Regions from separate parts of the Enterococcus sp. AAFC-DPL-6103 genome, predicted to be linked through region 2. Evidence: predicted binding sites of a transcription regulator. Region 2 holds the regulator's gene; the other holds the start of a gene.
The links. Region 2 encodes HrcA, which represses chaperone genes, less so after heat shock. Its sites were predicted from a motif close to TTAGCACTCNNNNNNNNNGAGTGCTAA; they were not measured.
Positions count from the first base shown of each region.

Region 1: the regulator HrcA is predicted to act here: its motif matches at 5,894-5,920, upstream of groES (co-chaperone GroES).

Region 1 covers NZ_CM177102.1:2,261,088-2,269,839, reverse strand. Annotated here, with positions in the region: gene AC4BC3_RS10780 (MBL fold metallo-hydrolase) at 1-417, shown strand, start outside; gene AC4BC3_RS10775 (NAD(P)-dependent oxidoreductase) at 487-1,116, opposite strand; gene AC4BC3_RS10770 (SIS domain-containing protein) at 1,264-2,013, shown strand; gene AC4BC3_RS10765 (PTS sugar transporter subunit IIC) at 2,207-3,538, shown strand; gene AC4BC3_RS10760 (6-phospho-beta-glucosidase) at 3,575-5,008, shown strand; gene AC4BC3_RS10755 (CPBP family intramembrane glutamic endopeptidase) at 5,067-5,720, opposite strand; gene groES (co-chaperone GroES) at 5,956-6,240, shown strand; gene groL (chaperonin GroEL) at 6,281-7,906, shown strand; gene AC4BC3_RS10740 (hypothetical protein) at 8,119-8,388, shown strand; gene AC4BC3_RS10735 (LacI family DNA-binding transcriptional regulator) at 8,407-8,752, shown strand, end outside.
Region 2 covers NZ_CM177102.1:1,084,475-1,093,226, reverse strand. Annotated here, with positions in the region: gene AC4BC3_RS05385 (amino acid ABC transporter substrate-binding protein/permease) at 1-1,355, shown strand, start outside; gene AC4BC3_RS05380 (amino acid ABC transporter ATP-binding protein) at 1,357-2,094, shown strand; gene dnaJ (molecular chaperone DnaJ) at 2,364-3,536, opposite strand; gene dnaK (molecular chaperone DnaK) at 3,799-5,628, opposite strand; gene grpE (nucleotide exchange factor GrpE) at 5,675-6,238, opposite strand; gene hrcA (heat-inducible transcriptional repressor HrcA) at 6,335-7,378, opposite strand; gene hemW (radical SAM family heme chaperone HemW) at 7,609-8,752, opposite strand, start outside.

The DNA of each region.
Region 1 (8,752 bases), 1.2 Mb from region 2:
GCGCCACAGTTTTATCGTATCTACAAAGAAAATCGTTCTTTCGTGATGTTAACGGATACTGGTTACTGTAGTGATTATATGCGTGGGGTTATTGAAAACGCAGATGGTTATCTGATGGAAAGTAATCATGACTTGGAAATGTTGCGGATGGGTTCGTATCCGTGGAATTTAAAACAACGAATTTTAGGAGATCGTGGTCATTTATCAAATGAAGATGGTGCATTAGTGATGACTGATGTGATTGGTAATCGAACGAAACGTATTTATTTAGGTCACTTGAGTAAGGAAAATAACTTGAAAGAGCTAGCTCATTTGACGATGGAAAACATATTAAAAGAAAAAGATTTCGGTGTGGGGTCTGATTTTGATGTGTACGATACGGATCCAGATCAAGCAACGGAATTGTTTTCAATCTAACAAATTGTTCCAAAAATATCATAAAAAATCCCAACAGTTTGATTAAACTATTGGGATTTTTTATTTACTTTATTGACTTACAACACTAATATGCTCGTTTTCATGCTTATCTGCTAAGACCTCATCAATTAAAGCAATGGCATAGTCCGCCATACTGATAACACTTTCTCCATGTGCATTGTTGTGAAGAAAGTCGTCATTTAATTGATATTTTCCAGTTCGTTCGCCAGTTGGATTGAAGAACGCAGCCGGACTGATATAGGTCCAACGAAGTCCCTTTGTGTTTTTTAAATGAGTAAGCGCTTGTGACATATGGAAAGCTGTTGGATAAAAAGGCGCGTCTTTTGGTACTTGGTCAATCATCCGAGTTGTTTTTTCTGGGTCAGTAAATAGAGAAGACGCACCGCCAACGACAAGTAACCGAGTCGAAGTATTCGTTAAAATTTTTGTTAAATGAGCAAGCGACGTTTGATGCATTTCTTCCTTGCCTGCGGGTGCGTTGAATGCATCAATAACAATGTCAAAAGAAGCAAGGTCTTCAGTCGCCAAATCGTATAAATCTTTTTCAATAAATGGAACAGCTACTGTTAGTTTTTTGGCATTTCTGACAACGGCTGTAACATCGAGCTGACGAGCAAGGGCCTCCTTTAAAATCAATGAACCTGCGTGACCAGTTGCACCAATAATTGCTATTTTCATCAAAAAACCTCCTATCATTTCCTTTATTGTATGAAGTTATGTGAGTAGGGTCAAAGAATTGGTTTTTTCTGGAAGAATTCAGTGCCAGACTTTCTTTTATATTTATTGCTCTGTTATAATTAAAAGATAATGAGGGGAGGGAAAACAGTGTTTGAATCAGAAAAAATAAAGCAGTTAAATGAACTAGAAATGATTGTTTATAATTATTTGATTGCCAATTTAGAGGAAGTTTCAAGAATGACGATTCGTCAATTATCAGATGCGTGTCATGTGTCGACCACGACGATTTTACGTTGTTGTAACAAATTAGGTTTACAAGGTTTTTCCGAGTTGAAATTTGCAATCAAAAATTATCAGACACAAGCGAAGCAGCAAATGTTTGAACAATTTTATGATGCAACTGTTCAAGTGGATTCTTTTTTGAAAAAAGTCAACAATGAAAGCTATCGAATCGTTTTGGAACAAGCAGTACAAATGATTGTAGAAGCTCGTCATGTTGCTTTTTCTGGAATTGGTACAAGTGGTGTCCTGGGATTATATGGCAGCCGCTACTTTATCAATTTAGGATTGAATGCATATAGTATCACTGATCCATTCGCCCCAGTTCCTTCTCGTGGTTTAGAAAGTACATTAGCGATTATTTTGTCCGTATCAGGTGAGACGTCTGAAATGATCGAAAAAACAGAAGCTTTTAAGCGTTATGGTGCGAAAGTCTTGAGTATTACCAATGACGAAACGTCAACGATTGCTCGTTTGGCAGACTACAATTTGTCTTATTATATGCCAGAAACAAGAGGAAAAGAGGAGTCACTGAATCTTACGACACAAGTCCCAGTGGTGACCTTATTAGAAATGTTAGCGCAAAAAGCGAGTCAAGAAATGGAAAGAGCACATTAGCCTGTTTTTTTTGTTGGAACATGTTCCTGCATACGGCTGAGCTCTTTTTTTCTTTGGCAAGGTTAGTTATAGTTATATATGTAAACGGATACAAAGCGAAAGAAAGGAGTATAGAAAAGGATTTATTGGATGAAGTGCACTTATTTTTTATTGGATGATTTTTTTAATTTACTTGGATAAGGAGAGATGTATTATGAACGAATGGATTAATGAGAAAGTTTTACCTCCGGTTTTAAAATTTGTTAATACAAAGCCTATTACTGCTTTGCGTAATGGGATGTTATATACAATGCCTTTCACCATTGTTGGTTCGGTTTTTCTATTACTAGCGAACTTCCCAGTTACAGCCGTTTCAGAATGGGTCAATAATTCTGGTCTTGCTGTTTACTTTAATCAAGCGTATGGTGCTTCATTTGCGATCATGGCAATTTTTGCAGTAGTTGGGATTGCTTATTCTTACGTTAAAGACGAAGGATTTGAAGGATTGCCAGCAGGAATGATTGCATTAGTTATCTTTTTATTAACAATGCGTTCAGATGTGACGGATGCAGAATCTGGTGTTGTAATTGGGAACGTAATTGATAAAGCTTGGACTGGTGGTCAAGGAATGATCAGTGCAATCTTGGTGGGATTATTTGTTGGATGGGGCTACACTTGGTTCCTAAAAAGAGATATTCGAATCAAATTGCCTGAGCAAGTGCCCGATAATGTGGCTAACTCATTTACTGCATTGATTCCAGCAGCTGTGTTGATCACTTTTGCAATGCTTGTATATATTTTCTTTGATGCAGTCTTCAGCACAACAATGATTCAATGGATTTACGAAGTAATCCAAAGCCCAATGCAAGGTGTAACTGATTCACTTGGTGGTGCATTGATGCTTGGTTTCTTAGTTCCATTCTTATGGTTCTTTGGGGTACATGGTTCAACGATTGTCGGCGGGATCATGGGACCAATCTTACAAGCAAATTCATTAGCAAACACAGAGATTCTTGAGTCTGGTAAAGCATTGACTGTTGCGAATGGTGGACATATCGTTACACAACAATTTTTAGATCAATTTATGACAGTCACAGGTGCTGGAATGACAATTGGTGTCGTGATGTTCATGGTTTTCTTTGCAAAATCAGCGCAGTTCAAACAACTTGGTCGTTTATCTTTAGCACCAGCTATCTTTAACATTAACGAACCAATTATTTTTGCAACACCGATTGTAATGAACCCGATTATGGCCATTCCATTTATTGCAACGCCAGTTGTTTCTGGCGTGATCACTTACTTTGCTTTGTATACAGGACTAGTTCCGTTATTCACAGCTGTACAAGTACCATGGACAACACCACCAATTATCTCAGGCTTTTTAGTAGGTGGCTGGCAAGCAGCATTGTTACAAACATTTGTTTTAGCAGTTGGTTTCTTTATCTATCTACCATTTGTGAAGAAAATCGATGCAATGAATTATGCACAAGAAAATGATCTTTCTTTTGAGGAAGCAGATCAATTAGAAGAGTCACAAGTTTTATAAACGATTTTACAAATTAACAAGAAATGAGTCGATCGTATGAGCGTATTGAGAAAAGATTTTTTATGGGGCGGTGCAGTAGCAGCCCATCAATTAGAAGGTGGTTGGCAAGAAGGAGGCAAAGGTGTTAGTGTTGCTGATGTCATGACTGCTGGAAAAAATGGTGTAGCAAGAGAAATTACAGATGGTGTGATTGAAGGCAAATATTATCCTAATCATGAGGCAATTGATTTTTATCACCACTATAAGGAAGATGTGCGTTTGTTTGCGGAATTAGGATTGAATTGTTTTCGAACATCCATTGCTTGGAGCAGAATTTTTCCAAAAGGTGACGAATTAGAACCAAATGAAACAGGATTACAATTTTATGATGACCTATTCGATGAATGTTTAAAGTATGGAATTGAACCAGTTATCACACTTTCTCATTTTGAAATGCCGTATCATTTGGTGAAAAAATATGGGGGCTGGCGAAATCGAAAAATGATTGAGTTTTTTACTCGATTTGCGGAAACTTGTTTCACCCGTTATCAAGAGAAAGTGAAATACTGGATGACCTTTAATGAAATCAACAATCAAGCAAATTTCCATGAAGATTTCGCACCATTTACTAATTCTGGTATTCGTTATGAAGAAGGCGAAGATCGCGAAGCAATCATGTATCAGGCTGCACATTATGAATTAGTAGCAAGTGCGCAGGCAGTGGAGATTGGTCATCGAATCAATCCAAACTTTGAAATTGGGTGTATGATTGCCATGGTTCCAATCTATAGTTACTCATGTAGTCCCAATGATATGATGGCAGCAACAGTTGCAATGCAAAGACGCTATTGGTTTACTGATGTGCATTGCAAAGGTCATTACCCAAGTTATATGGATGCATACTTCAAACGAAAAGGATTTGACTTAGATCGAACAGCAGAAGATGCCCATATTTTAAAGGCAGGATGTGTCGACTATATTGGCTTTAGTTACTACATGTCGTTTGCAATCAAAGATCATGGAAAAGCACCAACTTTTGATTATGATGAAGCAGCAGATTTAGTAGAAAATCCTTACGTGAAAGCATCTGATTGGGGTTGGCAAATTGATCCTATGGGCTTACGCTACGCAATGAACTGGTTCAATGAACGTTACGAAAAACCATTATTTATTGTGGAAAATGGATTTGGCGCGATCGATGAGATTGGGGAAAGCGGACAAGTTGAAGATGATTATCGTATTGAGTATTTACAAGAACATATTGCTTCAATGAAAGACGCTGTTGAATATGACGGTATTGATTTAATGGGCTATACGCCATGGGGATTCATTGACTTGGTTTCGGCTGGAACAGGAGAAATGAAAAAACGTTATGGCTTTATCTATGTTGATAAGGACAACGAAGGAAATGGGACATTGGCAAGAAGCAAGAAAAAATCGTTTGATTGGTATAAGGAAGTTATTGCTACGAACGGTGAAACATTAAGCTAAAAAAAACTGCGACAAAATCTCAAATGATTTTGTCGCAGTTTTTAATTGAAGGTGAAAATTATTTTTGGATCAACAACTGTACAACGATAACTAATGTATTCATACCAACGTGTGTGATCATCGAAGTCCAAATTCGACCAGTTGATTTATACAATAAACTAAAGAAGAAACCCAAAAAAAAGTAAACTAATAGATGTCCATCTGCATGTGCAACGGCAAAAAGTAGAGAACTGATTACAGCGCCTACCCAAAAATTAGAGTAGTGACTAATAAGACCTAGAATGCTACGACGAAAAACAAGTTCTTCCATAATTGGGCCACCAATAGTCGTTGCTAAAATAAAGGCAGGTGCTTTTAAAATCATCTGGATGATATTTTGCGTATTTTCAGATGGAGCGCTTTGACCAAATAAAAAAGTTTCTATTCTGACAGCTACACCTTGTAAAAGGATCGCTATCAAAATACCACCTAATCCAAGCAAAATGATTTCAGGAACACTTGCTTTGGGTACATCTGCTTCTATCGTTAAAGGTTCTTTTTGCTTAAAATACAGAAATAGTAGAATCAAAGCTCCTAGTAAATACGTGATCGTTGTCGCTGAAATCAAACCAGTCGAAGTAGTAACAATACCAGTAATGCTCAAAAGTACAGGGGAAACAAAAACTAAACCGTAGCAAAAAATGCTTAGTAGACTATATTTTTTTAATGACATAAAATTCCTCCTTGCAGGCTCTTATAAAAGATGGCTTACCTGTGTTAGTAGTCAAGATTTATTGGTAATTATACCATACGAAAGTTGTTCGCCGATGAAAATAAAAAATCAGATTTCTTTGATTTAAAAAGCTTGCAAAAAAGGAGCAGAATGAGTATTATTAAAAATGTAGGTTAGCACTCGATGAGTAAGAGTGCTAACAGAACTAAAAATCGTGTTATCGGAGGGATTTATCGTGTTAAAACCATTAGGTGACCGTGTCATCATCGAAGTCGCAAAAGAAGAAGAAAAAACTGTGGGAGGAATCGTCTTAGCTTCCTCTGCAAAAGAAAAACCACAAACTGGTAGAATCGTTGCGGTTGGTGAAGGCCGTTTATTAGAAAACGGTGAAAAAGTTCCTGCCGCTGTTAAAGAAGGCGATCAAGTAATGTTTGAAAAGTATGCCGGAACAGAAGTGAAATTTGAAGGCAAAGAATATTTGATCGTTTCTGGCAAAGATATTATGGCGATCGTTGAGTAAAGTTAGATAAATAAAATTTATTATTGAGGTGAAACCAATCATGGCAAAAGAATTGAAATTCGCAGAAGACGCACGCGCAGCAATGCTTCGTGGCGTAGATAAATTAGCTGATACAGTAAAAGTTACTTTAGGGCCAAAAGGTCGTAATGTTGTTTTAGAAAAATCTTATGGTTCTCCATTGATTACTAATGATGGGGTAACAATTGCAAAAGAAATTGAATTAGAAGATCATTTTGAAAACATGGGTGCAAAATTAGTTTCTGAAGTTGCTTCAAAAACGAATGATATTGCAGGTGACGGTACAACTACTGCTACTGTTTTAACACAAGCAATCGTTAGAGAAGGTTTGAAAAACGTAACTGCTGGTGCTAATCCTTTAGGTATTCGCCGAGGAATTGAATTAGCTACAAAAGCAGCAGTAGAAGAATTACACAATATTTCTACAGTTGTTGATTCAAAAGAAGCAATCGCACAAGTTGCTGCTGTTTCTTCTGGTTCAGAACAAGTGGGTCATTTGATTGCAGATGCAATGGAAAAAGTCGGTAACGACGGGGTAATCACAATTGAAGAATCAAAAGGAATCGAAACAGAATTAGATGTTGTTGAAGGAATGCAATTTGACCGTGGGTATTTATCACAATACATGGTCACTGATAATGACAAAATGGAAGCTGTTTTAGATAATCCTTATATCTTGATCACAGATAAAAAAATCTCAAATATTCAAGATATCTTACCTTTATTAGAACAAATTTTACAACAATCTCGTCCATTATTGATCATTGCAGATGACGTAGATGGCGAAGCATTACCAACATTAGTCTTGAACAAAATTCGTGGAACATTTAATGTAGTTGCTGTCAAAGCACCAGGATTTGGCGACCGTCGTAAAGCAATGCTTGAAGATATCGCTATTTTGACAGGTGGTACAGTGATCACTGATGACTTAGGTCTAGAATTGAAAGATGCAACGGTTGATAACTTAGGAAATGCTTCAAAAGTCGTTGTTGATAAAGATAATACAACAATCGTTGAAGGTTCTGGCGATAAAACAGCAATTGATGCACGTGTTCAATTGATCAAAAACCAAATTGCTGAAACAACTTCTGATTTCGATCGTGAAAAATTACAAGAACGTTTAGCTAAATTAGCTGGTGGTGTTGCAGTTGTCAAAGTTGGTGCGGCGACTGAAACTGAGCTAAAAGAATTGAAATTACGTATTGAGGATGCGCTAAATGCTACTCGTGCTGCCGTAGAAGAAGGCATGGTATCTGGTGGTGGTACTGCATTAGTGAATGTCATTGGTAAAGTTTCTGAAGTAGAAGCTCAAGGTGACGTAGCAACAGGGATTAAAATCGTTGTTCGTGCATTAGAAGAACCAATTCGTCAAATCGCTGAAAATGCTGGATATGAAGGCTCAGTAATCGTTGACAAATTGAAAAATGTTGAACTTGGTACTGGATTCAATGCAGCAACAGGCGAATGGGTAAACATGGTGGAAGCCGGTATCGTTGACCCAACGAAAGTAACACGTTCTGCATTGCAAAATGCTGCTTCCGTTTCAGCGTTGTTATTAACAACTGAAGCAGTTGTTGCGGATAAACCAGAACCAGCTGCTCCTGCTGCTCCAGCGATGGATCCATCAATGATGGGCGGTATGATGTAGTAATCTAACATATATAAAAGAGAGCTGTATGGTTACAGCTCTCTTTTATTGAATGAGGTATCTACAGATAAAGAACAATCATCTAAATAAAAAAGAAGACAGTTGACGAATTCATCCGTCAACTGTCTTCTTTTTTGTTATCAAAACGTTTTGCTTGCTCTGGGACGCGTTTCATAAATTATACTCGAACTATCAAGAAGGAGGGCTTACCTATGCATACTTATGTGAAAATTTTGGGAACATCAAGCACTTGTTTTTACGCGTTGGTAGATTGTCGTGAAAATAAATTAGTTTTAAAAAGTTTTCAAGGCCTGAATAAACCAGTGATAGAAAAAATTGATATCAGCGAGTTAACCAATTTAACCAAAGATACCTTTTGGGGCGGACAACGAATTAGTTTTTATTATCAAGAAAAGTTGTATCAATTTTATGAATGTGGGCCAGCTGTGATAGACTATCTACAAGAAAAACTTTTCGTTTAAGGTAGGTGGATTGACATCGTGGCAACTATTCGAGATATTGCACGTTTGACAGGCTATTCCGTTTCGACTATTTCTCGAGTTATTAATGAACACCCTTATGTGGATGAAAAGAAACGTGCAGAAATTTTAGCGGTTATGAAGGAACTAGATTATATTCCTAATGCAAATGCACGAACATTAAGTTATGGGGAAACGAAAAATTTGGGCGTCATTTTGCCCTATACTAATCACCCCTACTTTGATCAGCTGATTAGCGGAATCACTGAGGCAGCCTTTGATTCCAATTATAAAGTCACTTTATTACCAACAAATTATCAAATAAATCGTGAGAAAGCGTATCTCGAAGAATTTGCAGCAAAAAGAT
Region 2 (8,752 bases):
AAAAAGACAAATACGTCGTTGCTAGCGACTCTGCCTTTGCACCCTTCGAGTTTCAAAACACGGACGGTAAGTATGAAGGAATCGATGTTGAGTTAATGAAACAGATTTCCGAGCTTCAAGGCTTCAATATCCAAATGGACTATCGCGGATTTTCCGCTGCGTTACAAGCATTAGAGTCTGGACAAGCTGATGGCATGATTGCCGGAATGACCGTCACAGATGAACGTAAGCAAAGTTACGATTTTTCTGATACTTATTTTGATAGCGGAATTCAGTTGGGCGTAAAACAAGGTGATACATCAATCAAATCCTACAAAGATTTAAAAGGGAAAACAGTTGGTGCCAAAGTCGGAACCGAAAGCGCTGAATTCCTGAGCAATCATGAAGAAGAATATGGCTACAAAATCAAGTACTTCGACGCTGCTGACCAATTATATGACGGTCTGAAAGTTGGTGCGATTGACGCAATCATGGATGACTACCCTGTTCTTGGTTATGCTATCAAACAAGGTCAAAAAATTGATACCCCAATGCCAAAAGAATCTGGTGGTAAATATGCCTTCGCAGTTAAAAAAGGTGAAAACCCAGAACTTTTAACGATGTTCAATGAAGGACTTAAAGAGTTAAAGCGCACAGGCGCCTATGACAAAATCATTGATAAATATGTAGCTACTTCAAATGAGTCAGCAGACTCAACCAAAGACGAATCAACAATCATCGGTTTAATCAAAAACAATTACAAACCATTATTACGTGGTTTTTGGATGACAATCGTTCTTGCTCTAGTCTCTTTCGCTTTGGCACTAGTAGTGGGTGTTATTTTCGGATTATTCAGTGTCTCACCTATTCGTGCACTACGCATGATAGCAAGCATTTACGTTGATATCATTCGTGGAATTCCAATGATGGTACTTGCCTTCTTCATTTTCTTTGGCTTACCTGGAATTGTTGGATTTACAATTCCAGATTTCATTGCTGGCGTTATTACATTGACCTTAAACGCGAGTGCGTATATTGCAGAGATCGTTCGTGGCGGTATCAACGCCGTTCCCGTTGGACAAATGGAAGCTTCGAGAAGTTTAGGGTTGTCTTATAACCGAACAATGCAAAAAATCATCTTGCCACAAGCTATTCGAATCATGCTTCCTTCATTCGTTAACCAATTCGTTATCTCATTGAAGGATACAACAATCATCTCTGCAATCGGAGTAGTCGAATTACTACAAGCTGGTAAAATTATCGTTGCCCGTACCACACAAAGTACGTATGTTTACTTAATTATCGCAGTCATGTATTTAATCTTGATTACCGCTTTAACAAAATTAGCGAAAGTTTTAGAAAAGAAGGTGAAGTAAGATGTCAGAAAAAATCTTAGTTGAACATCTTGTAAAAAAATATGGTGAAAATACTGTATTAAATGATATCAACGTCTCAATCAACGAAGGCGATGTCGTTTGTATCATCGGCCCTTCTGGTTCAGGAAAAAGTACTTTCCTACGCTGCTTAAATCGTCTAGAAGAGCCAACGGATGGTGACATCATCATCGACGGCGCTCATTTAATGGATAAAAACACAAATATCAATCTTGTTCGTCAGCATATCGGAATGGTGTTCCAACACTTTAATTTATTCCCTCACCTTTCTGTTTTAGAAAATATTATTCTTGCGCCAATGGATTTGAAAAAGGAATCTCGCGAAGAAGCAGAAAAAAAAGCCATCAAGCTATTAGATACAGTTGGCTTAGCTGATAAAAAAGATATGTCACCAGAAATGCTCTCAGGCGGACAAAAACAACGTGTTGCGATTGCGCGTGCATTAGCAATGAACCCAGACATCATGCTTTTTGATGAACCAACCTCTGCACTTGATCCAGAGATGGTCGGTGATGTTCTGAACGTCATGAAAAAACTTGCAAAACAAGGAATGACCATGGTTATCGTTACTCACGAAATGGGCTTTGCCAAAGAAGTCGCTAATCGTGTCATGTTCATTGACGGCGGAAACTTCCTTGAAGACGGAACACCTGAACAAATTTTTGAAAATCCACAAAACGAACGCACAAAAGATTTCCTAGATAAAGTTTTAGATATTTAACCAGAGAACCTGAAACAGTTTCAAAACATGAAAAGCATCGTCAAAATCTTGAACAAGATTTTGACGATGCTTTTTTGATTCATATTCTAGAAGAACTAATCATTGCTAAGCACTTCTTTTTATCACTCGTGTCCTTCATTACCAAAGGACTTACGAGTGTATCACAACCCGTTTTTTGATTCAGTTTATTTTCAAAAAGTTCACTTTATTAAGTAAGCAGATAAACAATAAAACGGTGAAGTGACATATTTGTCGACTTCACCGTTTTATTATTTACGCTTTTTTCCGCCAAAAGCATCCTTCATCTTATCGAAAAAACCATCTTCTTGCTGTTCTTCGACTTTCATTCCACCTGCTTCAGCAAATGAGCGTAACGCTTCTTTTTGTTGCTCATTTAAGTTCTTCGGTGTAATTAGTTTCACTTTCACGTGTTGGTCACCTGTTGCACCACCACGTAGTTTAGGTGCACCTTTTCCGCGAAGACGGAAGTTTGTTCCTGTTTGTGTCCCTGCTGGAATTTTTAATTTAACATCCCCATGAACAGTTGGAACTTGAACTTCATCTCCTAAAGCTGCTTGTACAAAACTTAATGGTAATTCGTAATAGATTTCTGAACCATCACGATCAAAAATATTACTTTCTTCTACACGGAAGACTACATATAAATCACCGAACGGCCCACCGTTTTCACCTGCTTCACCTTGACCAGCTAAACGCATTTGTTGTCCTTCTTCGACACCAGCTGGTACATTTACTTTCACAGAGTGAGCTTTCTTTTCATGACCTGAGCCATGACAAGTTGGACACGGTTCTTTGATTTCTTTTCCAGTACCGTGACAAACATCACACGTTTGACGACTCATCACGCGCCCTAGTGGCGTTTGACGTTCAACATTGATTGTCCCTGAACCATGACATTTTTGACATGTAATTGGTTCCGTACCAGGTTTTGCACCATTCCCATGACAAGTGTGACAAACTTCTTCGCGGTTATATTTGATTTCTTTTTCAACACCAAAGATTGCTTCCTCAAAACTCAAATCAATTGTGTATTGCAAATCAGCTCCTTGGCGAGGTGCCGTCGGATCAACTGAACGACCTCCGCCTCCTCCAAAGAAAGAGTCAAAGATATCTTCAAAACCACCGAAGCCACCTCCACCTCCAGAGAACCCGCCAAAGCCACCGAAGCCGCCTCCGCCTCCAGCGCCATAATTTGGATCTGTGCCAGCATGACCATATTGATCGTACGCAGCCCGTTTTTGTGGGTCACTTAAAATTTCATAAGCCTCAGATACTTCTTTAAATTTTTCTTCTGCATCTGCTTCTTTGTTAATATCAGGATGATATTTCTTAGAAAGTTTACGATAAGCTTTCTTTATTTCATCTTCTGAAGCCCCTTTTGAAATTCCTAAGACTTCATAATAATCACGTTTCGTTGCCATAGGCTTTCCTCCTATTGGTTCTAATACATCAAATTCACATCGCTTGTAATCATATCACATTTTAGACGAAACCAAAACTGCTGCATGCATTCTTTCAAAAGAAAAAGACTGTGGCAAAAAGTCGGATCGACTTTCCCCATAGCCTTCTCTTTTTTACGAATAGGTAGACAGTCCAGAAAAGATGGCTTTAGCCGAATCTACAGATTTCAGCTAAGTCCAAGTTTCCCTGTTTTGGTCTACTCCTAGCACACTAGGGAACTAATTATTTGTCGTCACCGTCGACTTCTTCAAAGTCAGCATCAACGACATCGTCTGCTCCGCCTTGTGCTGCTTCAGGATTTTCTTGTGCTTGTTGTTGTGCAGCTTGTTCATATAATTTAACTGTTAAGTTTTGAACGATTTCATTCAAAGCATCACGTTTTGTTTTCATTTCTTCAATGTTATTTGCTTCAACTGCTGCTTTTAATTCATCGCGAGCCGCTTCTGCTTTTTGAACTTCTTCTGCGTCTACTTTACCTTCTAATTCTTTCAATGTTTTATCAACTGAGAATAATAAAGCATCTACGTCATTGCGAAGATCCACTTCTTCTTTACGAGCTTTGTCAGCTTCTGCATTTGATTCTGCATCTTTTACCATACGTTCGATTTCTTCGTCTGATAAACCTGATGAAGATTTGATAGTGATCTTTTGTTCTTTTGAAGTACCTAGATCTTTTGCTGATACATTGACGATTCCGTTTTTATCAATATCAAAAGTAACTTCGATTTGAGGAATACCACGTGGTGCTGCAGGAATATCAGTTAATTGGAATCTTCCTAATGTTTTGTTATCAGCAGCCATTGGACGTTCACCTTGTAAAACATGAATATCTACAGCCGGTTGGTTATCAGCAGCTGTTGAGAATACTTGTGATTTACTTGTTGGGATCGTTGTATTACGATCAATCAATTTAGTAAAGACTCCACCCATTGTTTCGATACCTAATGATAATGGTGTTACATCAAGTAAAACAACATCTTTTACATCACCAGTAATAACGCCACCTTGAATTGCTGCACCCATTGCAACAACTTCATCAGGGTTTACTGATTTATTTGGTTCTTTACCAGTTTCTTTTCTTACAGCTTCAACAACTGCAGGAATACGAGTTGAACCACCAACTAAGATTACTTCATCGATTTCAGATTGTGATAAACCAGCATCTTTTAATGCTTGGCGTACTGGAATTTTTGTACGTTCAACTAAGTCAGCTGTCAATTCATCAAATTTCGCACGAGTCAATGTCATTTCTAAATGCAAAGGTCCTGCTTCGCCAGCTGTAATAAATGGCAAGCTGATTTGAGTGCTTGAAACACCTGACAAATCTTTTTTCGCTTTTTCAGCAGCATCTTTCAAACGTTGTAAAGCCATTTTATCTTGACCAAGGTCTACGCCGTTTTCTTTTTTGAATTCCGCAACCATGTAATCAATGATCTTGTTATCAAAGTCATCCCCACCTAAATGGTTGTCACCAGCTGTTGATAGTACGTCAAAGACACCATCACCTAATTCAAGGATTGATACGTCAAATGTACCACCACCAAGGTCAAATACTAAGATTTTTTCGTCGCGGTCTGTTTTGTCTAAACCATAAGCTAAAGCTGCTGCTGTTGGTTCATTGACAATACGTTCAACTTCCAAACCAGCAATTTTACCAGCATCTTTTGTTGCTTGACGTTGTGCATCGTTAAAGTATGCAGGAACAGTGATAACTGCTTTCTCAACTTTTTCACCTAAGTAATCTTCAGCAAAGCCTTTGATATATTGAAGAATCATTGCAGAAATTTCTTGTGGTGTGTAAGATTTTCCTTCCACTTCTACTTTATATCCAGGTTCGCCAATGTGACGTTTGATTGATGAAATTGTATTTGGGTTAGTTACAGCTTGACGTTTTGCCACTTCACCAACTTGGATTTCACCATTTTTAAATGAAACTACAGAAGGTGTTGTACGGTTTCCTTCTGGGTTTGCGATAATTTTTGCTTCGTTTCCTTCTAATACAGCAACTGCAGAGTTTGTTGTACCTAAGTCAATACCAATAATTTTAGTCATATTAACGTCTCCTTATTAAATAAAATTTATTTTATAGTTGCACGAATTACTGCGCGACAATGACCATTGTTGGTCTTAATACGCGATCGTGTAATTTGTATCCTTCTTGCAAAACTTCTACAATCGTATCTGCCGGCAACTCATCAGATGCAGGAACAGTTTGGACTGCTTGGTGAAGCATTGGGTCAAACGTTTCGCCTTTCGCAGGAATTTTTTCGATTCCTTCTTCTTTAAGTGCAAAACGGACACCTTCTAATACCATTTCGACACCTTTTTTCAAGCTAGCACCTTGTTCGTCTGAAACTTCTGTTGCTAGCGCTCGTTCTAGGTTGTCAATTGAAGGCAATAATTTTTTTGCTAAATCTTGCGAACGATATTTTTGCAATTGTTCACGTTCATTTTTTCCGCGATTTGCCATATTGGCAATTTCAGCTCGGGCGCGTAGGAACTTATCTTCCATTTCTTCTAAGTCAGCTTTCAAGTTGACGATTTCAACATTTTCCACTTCAACTTCTGAAACACCTGAGTCTTCCGCAGCTTCTGTATCGACTTCCAAATCTTGCTGGATGTCTTTTAATTCTTTGTCTAATTCCTCTTGGTTTTCTTTCACGATACAGTCTTCCTTTCATTATTCAGTCAGCTGTCTTGATTATTCATACTAAAAATCAGATTAGCTGCTATCAATCTTAGAAATACGGACTTACGATCATGAGCCAGATAAATCAAGCAAACGATAGTAATCAGCCAGCTTATTCGCTAGTTCTTTTCGATAGACATCAACCAAACCAAACATTCGTGAATAAGGCATGCTTGTTGGTCCGAGTAAGGCAATGGTTCCTCGACCATGCCCATCAATTTCATAACTTGCTTGAATCATACTCATGTTTTGTAGCAAATCATTACCTAATTCAGAGCCAATCTTAATATGAATATTACTATCCATTGGAACAATCATTTGAGTAAGCTCGTCGGAATCTCTCATTAAAGAAAACATCGACTTAAACTGATTCAAATCTTGATGGGGTTCATAATCAAGTAGATTCATTTGTCCACTCACATAAATTTTATCTTCAAATACTTGACCTAAAACAGCATCAAATAAATAAGAGATACCTTCCGTTGATTGGAAATATTTATGTAAGATCATTGGGATCTCTGTTCGTAATTTTTGATAAACAGTCATTAGTGGATCTCCCACCAAGCGGTCGTTAACAAGCCGAACCATTTTTTCTAAATCTTGACTCCCCAAATTTGCTGGAAGAGTAAATACCTGACTTTCAACATTACCTTTATCCGTCACCACGATAGCAATGATTTGCCGATGGTTTAACGGAACGATTCGGAAACCCGTTAATCGGCGATCTTTCACTTCTGGTCCCAACGAGAATGTCGTATAGCTTGTCAATTCAGACAAGATTTCAGCAGATTGACGTATGATTTCGTTGATCTCATGAAATTCTTTCCCTAAAGACTGCCTAATCACTTGCAAATCATCATTTGTTACACGAGTTGGTTTTAATAAATGATCCACATAATAACGATACCCCATTGCAGATGGAATTCGGCCAGAGGAAGAATGAGTTTTTAATAGTAGCCCGTCTTCTTCTAGCGCCTTCATATCGTTACGAATCGTCGCTGAACTCGCTTCAATTCCCTCGGCCATTAGCGTTTTGGAACCAACGGGTACGCCACTACTCGTATAGTTTTGGATGATCAGACGCAAAATATCACTTTGTCTCTGTGTTAACATCTTCCATCACCTCTCATTAGCACTCCTATCTTCTAAGTGCTAACCTACTTACTAATATAACAAGCCGCCTGCTTTCTGTCAAGAAAAACACATCATTTTTTAGCACTCTTCCATTCCGAGTGCTAACGATAGATTTTATTCAAAAAAGAGCGAGAAATCAATATTTTTTTGACTTCTCGCTACGCAATTATTTGTGATTATTTTTTTATTTAATTAAATTTAAACAATTTTTATTTATTAATTTCCGTTTTTGGTAACAAAAATTTTTCAAAAACTTCGTTCCCTAAAAATGTACCTTTGGAGGTTAAATAAATTCTTTCGTCCGCATTCACTAACAAGTCTTCTTTCACTAATGCATCTAATGTTGACTGGTAGAGTGACTCTATCGTTTGTTGATAACGATCATAAAAATGTTGTTTGCTGATACCGGATTTTTTACGTAAACCCAAAAACATTTCCTCTTCAATCTGATTATTTCGTGATAATTTCTCTTTTTCTAAAATTGGTAAGTTTCCTTCACGCAACGGATGTAAATAATGTTGGATTGGTCCTTTATTTCGATAACGCGTTTGATCGAGATACCCACTTGCCCCTGCACCAAAACCAAAGTAATGATCATTGTTCCAATACATTAGATTGTGTTGTGATTCATGACCGGTCAGCCCAAAATTACTAATTTCATATTGATGACGGCCATGTCGTTCCATTGCTTCAATCGTTTCCTCAAACATCTGCGTTTCTGTTTCTTGATCAGGCAACTCCAATCGCCCTTGTCTCACCCAATTCATGAACATCGTTTTGTTTTCCAAAATCAATGAGTATAAAGAATAATGCGGCAAATCTAGTGTTAATGCTTTCTCCAATGTATCACGATAATTTTCAAGTGTTTGTCCAGGCAAAGCATAAATCAAATCGATACTTACATTAGAGAAGCTTTCTGCTTCCAAAAATGACATTGTTTGGTATACATCTTCTGCAGTATGTTTTCTACCAATTTTCTTTAACAAACGATTATCAAAGGTTTGGACTCCCATAGATAAACGGTTCACATCATAATTTTTCATAACCTGTAACTTTTCACGAGTTAAATCACCTGGGTTCGCTTCAACAGTAAATTCCTTTCCAGATCGAAAAGGTAAAATATCACGGGCACCTGCTAACAAACGATCCAATTGTTGTGCGGATAGTGAAGTTGGTGTCCCCCCACCAATATAAAGTGTTTCTAAATCAGCTATAGGGTGTTTCTCCATCATCAATTCCATCTCTTTTAGTAACATTTCGACATACTCATCAACTGGTTGCCCCTCTAAAAAAACTTTATTGAAGTCACAGTAATAGCAGATATGCTCACAAAATGGAATATGGATATACGCA